2 regions of the Natronincola ferrireducens genome follow, and region 1 is predicted to be linked to the other one. Evidence: riboswitches for the same ligand, from Rfam matches in the RefSeq annotation. Region 1 holds a riboswitch; the other holds the start of a gene.

Region 1 (3,764 bases):
TACAAGCCAGATATTTCACTTCAAAAGGTAGCACAGCTTCATAATGTTAACAAGGGCTACCTTAGCAAGCTTATGAAGGAAGAACTGGGCTATTCCTTTACGGAGCTTTTGACTAAAATTAGAATTGCTAGGGCCAAGGAACTATTAAAAGAAGATTTAACAGGAGCCAAAATCTATGAAATTGCTAAAAAAATAGGCTATCAAAGTCAGCATTATTTTAGTCGAGTCTTTAAAAATAGTGAGGGGATCTCTCCTTTAGAATATAGGACTAAAAACTTTAAGGATTAACTTTTCAAAAAATGCAAAGGTAAAAAACAACAAAATATTTCTTGAAGTCTATAATATAAAATAAAATTGGAGATAAGCAATTTTATTATAAATTTCTGTTGTGAAATCCATAAAAAACCTTATTTTCAGATATTTAAATAGTTTTTTAAAAGATTTAGCGGCTTACAAAAAACCCTAAGATTTATTATAAAAAAGTATAATAAATCCTAGGGTATTTCTGTTTATCTCCCTGTAGTCTCAGCAAGAACTTGTAGGAGTGGAAATTTTATTTACTTTCTATATTATAATCTTGGGGTATAGCTAGTAATCATTTAAGCTCTTTTATCCAAGGCATTTTCTTTCTTATAATGTTTAGATAGAAGCAGGACGATAGTCAGTAATAATCCTATAGATACGATTAAACTAATAATGGCATTGTTAGTGAAGCCTGCCACAATAAAGCCAATAAAGGATACCCCAGCTACAGTAGCAGCGTAGGGAATTTGTGTAGATACGTGGTCGATGTGATGACAGCCTGCCCCTGTTGAAGAAAGAATTGTTGTATCAGATATGGGTGAGCAATGATCTCCGAATACCGCCCCTGCTAATACAGAAGACATCATAAGTCCCACCATTTCAGGATTAACATTAGCTGAAATTGATATGGCTATCGGTAGCATAATAGCAAAGGTCCCCCAAGAAGTACCCGTTGAAAAAGCAATAAAACCAGCTGCTATAAAAATGATGGCTGGCAATATAGCGATAGGTAAATTATTACCCACTATAGTTGCTACAAAAGTACCCGTCTGTAGCCCATCATCTCTTAACACACTACCAAAGGTCCATGCTAAAATTAGAATACTAAAAGCTGGCACCATTGATTTAACCCCTTGAATAAAAGCATTCATAAAGTTACCATAAGTCATCAAGCCCCGTGGTACAAACATGATCATACATAGAAATAGGGCGCCAATCCCACCATATACAAGGGAGATGGCTGCATCAGTATCACCTAGTGCCTGCCATAAAGTCACTTCTCCATTAAAATATCCACCAGTATAGATCATAGCTATCAATGTAAACGTAATTAAACCAGCAATAGGCACAATTAAGTCCCAAGGTGTCCCTTTACTTGATATGTCTAAGCTACTGAAATCATCTACAGGAGGTGTTGAACCTTGATCTGCCTGGATTTCTCCTGTCTCCATGGCTCTAGCCTCAAAATCAGCCATTGGTCCAAACTCTATATTAAGAGCAGCAACAAGAACTACCATTAATAGTGATAGCCAGGCATAAATGTTAAAAGGAATTGTTGCAATAAATCCATTTAGTCCGTTCATCTCAAAACCTGCACCCCTTAGTGTAGGCTCCATGATAGAGATGATGTAAGCAACCCAGCTAGATAAGGGTACTAATATTGTCACTGGTGCCGCAGTTGAATCTAATATATAGGCCAGCTTAGCCCGTGAAATATTATAACGATCTGTTAAGGGACGCATGACTGTACCTACTGTTAAACTATTGAAATAATCATCAATAAAAATAATACAGCCCAATATAAACACAGCGATTTGAGCACCAATTCTTGATTTAACCTTTTTAGTTGCCCATTCACCATAGGCTGCTGAACCTCCAGCTACAGTAATGACAGCAACTAATCCTCCCAACAAAGCTAAAAAAATTAAAATAGCCATATTCCAAGAATCTCCTGCATTTTCAATAATGGAATTTACCATTTCCAGGATTGGTCCAATTACAGGATTGGTTGAAGCCAGGTTTGCTGCAATCTCTGCTGAAGCAAAATTTACATAGATAAAATATCCAGAAAAAATGCCAATGATTAATGAGCCAAAAACTTCTTTTGTTGCTAAAGCTAGTCCTACTGCAATAATTGGTGGCAATAAAGATAGCCATCCATAAACATGTTCCATAGTTAGTCCTCCTTGTGTTGTTTTATTACCCGATTTTTTTATAGCTATCCTTTGCTGTAAATTCTATGCTTATTTATGCAAACAAAAAAACACCTAACAAAATAAAGGTTTGTCAGGTGTTTTTTATCATAATAAAATATACACCTACACCTCCCGTTAACCCTTAGCATGAGATAGCACTCCATTAGGATAGTGGGTATGTATCCTAATGACAGTTCTGCATTTATTTAATGCAGACCCAGTCATAAGCTTTGGTACTTATGACTTCGGCGATGGCTCCTTTCAACATACTTCATAGGCTTCCAACCTCTGTATGTATACTTTTAGACACCGCGCCTCTACCCCATCCCTCTGAGAGATGAGGATTTCTATTTAATTTTTAAGTATACAACATAAGATAACAAATATCTAAGGATTTGTCAAATGCTTTTGTTGTATAAACTCTAGTGTTGATATATTGTTGTTAATAGCAATATACAAAGTAACTATAGCTATACCTACCTGTTCTGCTATTATCTATAATTTACAAATTGAAGATTCATAGGCAAATCAGCAGCCTTTAAGGCTTGGATGACGGCCTGCAGATCATCTCTGTTTTTGCCGGAGACCCGAACCACATCCCCCTGGACAGATGCTTGCACCTTTAATTTCAATCCTTTTATTAAAGTAGTAATCTTTTTAGCTTCCTCTTGGTTAATTCCCTGTTTAACCTTGATGACTTGTTTCACTCTTCCCCCTAAAGCATGTTCTACCTTTTGATAATCCATTCCCTTGAGGGGAACATTTCTTTTAGCCAGCTTTGTTTGTAAAATGTCGATGACATTTCTAAGCTTAAAATCATCGGAGGTAGCAATAAGAATTTCATCCTCCTTTTTTTCAATGACAGTATTACTACCTTTAAAGTCAAACCTTTGGGCAATTTCTTTTTCAGTTTGATTTACTGCATTTGTTACCTCCTGCATGTCCACTTGAGAAACAATATCAAAAGTACTGTCTTTTGTAGCCATTTTATCCCTCCTTTATAGCATATTTTATTAAAATTTTAAACATTTCTAGTATAGCCACATTACATTAAGTTAAAAAGCAACCCTAAATAAGGACTTTACTAAAAAATTAAGCAATAGGATTGTGACCTAACTATAATTTGTAGTGCAATACCATTAAAATATTGCCACATACTTCTCTAACCAATATGTAGTGATCAAACATTTTTTCAACAGCATTAATAATGTCTCTTCTTGAGGTTTTGGATTGTAGTTCACTGGTGATTTCATAAACATCCACCTGAACCTTATCCCAGTTGAAATGCTGTAGCTTAGAGGATTGACTAGCATTAATGAGCTCAAAGGGTATGGATGCAAAAATATTACCATTAAAAACCTCATGGGCCTGCCAAAACCTATTATGAATATCCAATACACCACTGGATTTTAAATCTGAAGTTCTTATGGAGGCAAACCTTTCTAAATAATCCCCATCATAATAGTTCTTTACTGTAATAGGTTTATATAAAAAGACTTCTTGAGAAATTTTTTCGATTTTCATATCGACATGATTGATTACGTC
Region 2 (3,764 bases), 580 kb from region 1:
ACTTTATATCCTTCTGCCATCAACATGCTGTGGATAAAGGAACAAGTGGAACCTTTACCATTGGTTCCAGCTACATGAATAAATTTCAAGTGATCCTGAGGATTACCTAAAACATGTAATATTTTACCGATATTTTCTAAGCTTAATTTTGTTCCAAAACTATGATTTTTTTCAATAAATTGAATGGCCTCCCAAAAGTTCAACCAACACTCCTCCTAATCATGATAATAGATTTTTTTCTTTGCAATAGATTTATTATACAACCAAAAAATCTCCTATACAATAGGGAAAAATCAAGAAAAAACTTGTTTAGGAAAATATTTTTTCGACAGAAACAAACAAAGTAAAAAAATACCAAAAACTGCCTAGAAACAGGTTTTATATCCCTAAGCTGTATGATCCATTGGGTTATAGATGGGGTTTATAAAATACTAATAATTTTAAATTAAAGTTGACAGAATTATTAAAAGTATGTTAAACTACCTTAAATGTTAACAAAGATCAAGTATAAATTTAAAAATCTATAATATTGATAATATTTAAGACTATAATTAAATATATAATTAATAAATAGAGGTGCACTGAAGATGAGTATATAGTAGGTGACAAGAGGGAAACCCTCAATACTACTATAAAAAGGCTGACGTGCCGAAGCTGTTGAATAGTTATCGATTTAACGGCTGGGGGTTTAGTGAATAGCTAAATCACTGTCATGGGGATAATGTCCATGGGGCGCTATTTGTTAATTGCAAGGTTCATAGATGATTTAATAGATATTGCTATTATTTATTAACATGTCTTGTTTACTATTGCATTAACAAACTCCTAGGATTTAACCTAGGAGATTTTTATTAGTCTTAATATATGAAAAATATTACTAAATCAATTAATTTATGGGAGGAGAATATGAAATGGGTTTATCAATTGGTGTTGTAGGAGCAACAGGAGCTGTTGGTAGAAAGGTAATTGAAATTTTAAAGGAGAGAAAGGTGCCTATTGAGAAGTTAAGAGTGTTTGCATCAGCCAGATCTGCCGGAGAAAAGTTGGATTTCAATGGGCAAGAGGTTACAGTAGAGCTACTAACAGAAGAAGTTATGAAGGATAAATTTGATTACTTACTATTTTCAGCTGGTGGAGGTGTATCAGAAAAATATGCCCCCATTGCAGCCGAGGCAGGAAATATCGCTATAGATAACTCCTCACAATGGAGAATGACTGAAGGGATTCCATTGGTAGTACCTGAGGTAAATCCCCATGTGCTAAAGGATTATAGAGGTATTATAGCAAACCCCAACTGTTCTACTATACAAATGATGGTGGCTTTAGCACCATTGCATAAGCGATATGGTATTAAAAGAATAGTTGTATCCACCTACCAAGCTGTGTCAGGCAGCGGTCACAACGCTATTGTAGAGCTGGAAGGTCAAATGCGGGATGCTGAACATCCAAATCAAGTTTATCCTAAGAAAATTGCTGCCAACTGTATTCCTCATATAGATGTATTTAATGAAAATGGATTTACAAAAGAAGAATTAAAAATGGTGTACGAGACACAAAAGATATTAGAAGATAATACTATAGAAGTAAATGCGACTACTGTTAGAATTCCTGTGTTTTATGGACATAGTGAATCTATCTACCTAGAGTTTAAGGAGGAGCCGGATTTAAAAGAGGTAAGAGAAATTCTTGAAAATGCTCCAGGTGTAGTTGTATTAGATAATCCAGCAAATAACGAGTATCCAACACCTTTAGAAACAGCTAATACAGATGATACTTACGTAGGCCGTATACGAAGGGATTTATACAATCCTAAGGCACTATCTCTTTGGGTAGTTGCAGATAACCTAAGAAAAGGTGCTGCCACCAATGCTGTACAAATTATAGAGGTAATGGAGGCAATGAAGTAAGGTATAGGATTTTTAAAAAGTAGGGTTTAAAAATAAAATGAAAAGGAGGAAAAATTATGTTTAACGGTGCCGGCGTTGCTATTGTTACCCCTTTTAAAGGTGGAAAGGTTGATTTAGCAGGGTTTGAAAGGCTTATTGATTTTCAATTAGAAAATGATAATCAAGCGTTAATTGTTTTAGGGACTACTGGGGAGGCATCCACACAGAGCTATGAGGAAAGGGAAGCGGTTATAAAAACTGCTGTAGCAAGAGCCAACAAAAGAGTGCCTGTTATCATTGGAACGGGCTCCAACAGTACAGATGTATCGATTAAATATACAAAGCAGGCAGAAATGCTAGGTGCAGATGGCATCCTACTGGTTACTCCCTACTATAATAAATGCACCCAAAAAGGACTTATACAACATTATACAGAAATTGTAAAATCTACATCTCTTCCAGCTATTCTTTATAATGTTCCTGGAAGAACAGGAGTGAACATTGAACCTGCAACAGTAGCAGAGTTAGCAAAGGTAGATAATATTATTGGCATTAAAGAAGCCAGTGGTAATATGACACAAATTCTTGAAATAAAGAGATTAGCACCAGCAGATTTTAAAATTTGGTCGGGTAATGATGATAACATCCTACCGATTTATTCCTGTGGGGGTCATGGGGTGATTTCTGTATTAGCCAACATACTGCCGAAGGAAACCCAAGCTATGTGCAAAGCCTTCCAAGAAGGAGATGTTCAGGAAGCTATTAGACTACAGGTTTACTATAAGAAACTTATTAGCTTATTATTTATAGAAGTGAATCCAATTCCTGTAAAGGCAGCATTGGGTACTATGGGCTATATTGAAAATGAACTAAGACTTCCTTTAACACCCATGGAGGAGGAAACTAAACAAAAGCTAATTGAAGAAATGAAACGGCTACAAATCATATAGGAGGGAAGGGGCTTATGAATTTAGTTATTGCTGGTATTAGTGGGAAGATGGGACAAATGATTTATAAGCTTGCTGAAGAAAGTGGTTATTGGAATAAAGTAGAGGGAGTTGATCTTAAGAAGACCTTTGATGCTCTTGAGGAAGTGCCTGACGTTGTTATAGACTTCTCACATCCCACAGCAATGGAAGGAGTTCTGAAGTATTGTCTAGGAAACAATATCCCCTTAGTTATAGGTACCACTGGTTTTGAAGAAAAGGAGCAGCAGCTTATCCATGATGCTTCAAAAAACATTCCTATTCTCCAAGCCACCAATATGTCCTTAGGAATGAACCTAGTCTTTTCTCTAGTAGAACAGGTGGCTGCTATATTAAAGGATAATGTGGATATAGAGGTTATTGAATCCCATCACAATAGAAAAAAGGATGCACCTTCTGGAAGTGCTAAAACCATCGTAGAAGCAATTGAGAAGGGATTAGGTGGTGATAGGAAAAGGGTTTATGGTAGAGAAGGACAATGTCCTAGAGAAAAAGGAGAAATTGGTATTCATGCTATCCGTGGTGGTAATATTGTAGGTTTTCATGAAGCAAACTTTATTAATGATTTAGAAACCGTAAAAATCACCCATGAAGCCCATGATAGAGGTGTTTTTGCACAGGGAGCATTGGAAGCGGCTAAGTTTTTAATTGGAAAACCTAATGGTTTGTACAATATGAAGGATGTATTGAATTTAAATTAAGAGTTTTTTAAAACACCGGCTGCCTTTGTAAAAGGGCAGCTGGGTTGTATAGACTCATAAATCCCATGGTTTCATGGAAACATAAGAAAAGCCTATAAAAAAATACTAGGAGGAATAAAAGATGGATGCAAGAGAAATTATACAATACATTAAAGAAAGCGAAAAAAAGACACCCATAAAACTATATTTAA

Evidence for each region. Region 1 has a riboswitch for lysine ahead of BLS22_RS02230 (Na+/H+ antiporter NhaC family protein). Riboswitches for the same ligand answer to the same signal wherever they lie in the genome.
Region 2: it holds a riboswitch for lysine, as region 1 does, so the genes downstream of both, BLS22_RS04880 (aspartate-semialdehyde dehydrogenase) here and BLS22_RS02230 (Na+/H+ antiporter NhaC family protein) in region 1, are expected to answer to the same signal.

Annotation. Positions count from the first base shown of each region.
Region 1 covers NZ_FNFP01000001.1:485,104-488,867, forward strand. Annotated here, with positions in the region: gene BLS22_RS02225 (response regulator transcription factor) at 1-288, shown strand, start outside; gene BLS22_RS02230 (Na+/H+ antiporter NhaC family protein) at 600-2,198, opposite strand; lysine riboswitch at 2,365-2,547, opposite strand; gene BLS22_RS02235 (YajQ family cyclic di-GMP-binding protein) at 2,711-3,205, opposite strand; gene BLS22_RS02240 (hypothetical protein) at 3,336-3,764, opposite strand, start outside.
Region 2 covers NZ_FNFP01000001.1:1,061,249-1,065,012, forward strand. Annotated here, with positions in the region: gene BLS22_RS04875 (bifunctional folylpolyglutamate synthase/dihydrofolate synthase) at 1-203, opposite strand, end outside; lysine riboswitch at 564-746, shown strand; gene BLS22_RS04880 (aspartate-semialdehyde dehydrogenase) at 912-1,907, shown strand; gene dapA (4-hydroxy-tetrahydrodipicolinate synthase) at 1,964-2,836, shown strand; gene dapB (4-hydroxy-tetrahydrodipicolinate reductase) at 2,851-3,573, shown strand; gene dapD (2,3,4,5-tetrahydropyridine-2,6-dicarboxylate N-acetyltransferase) at 3,695-3,764, shown strand, end outside.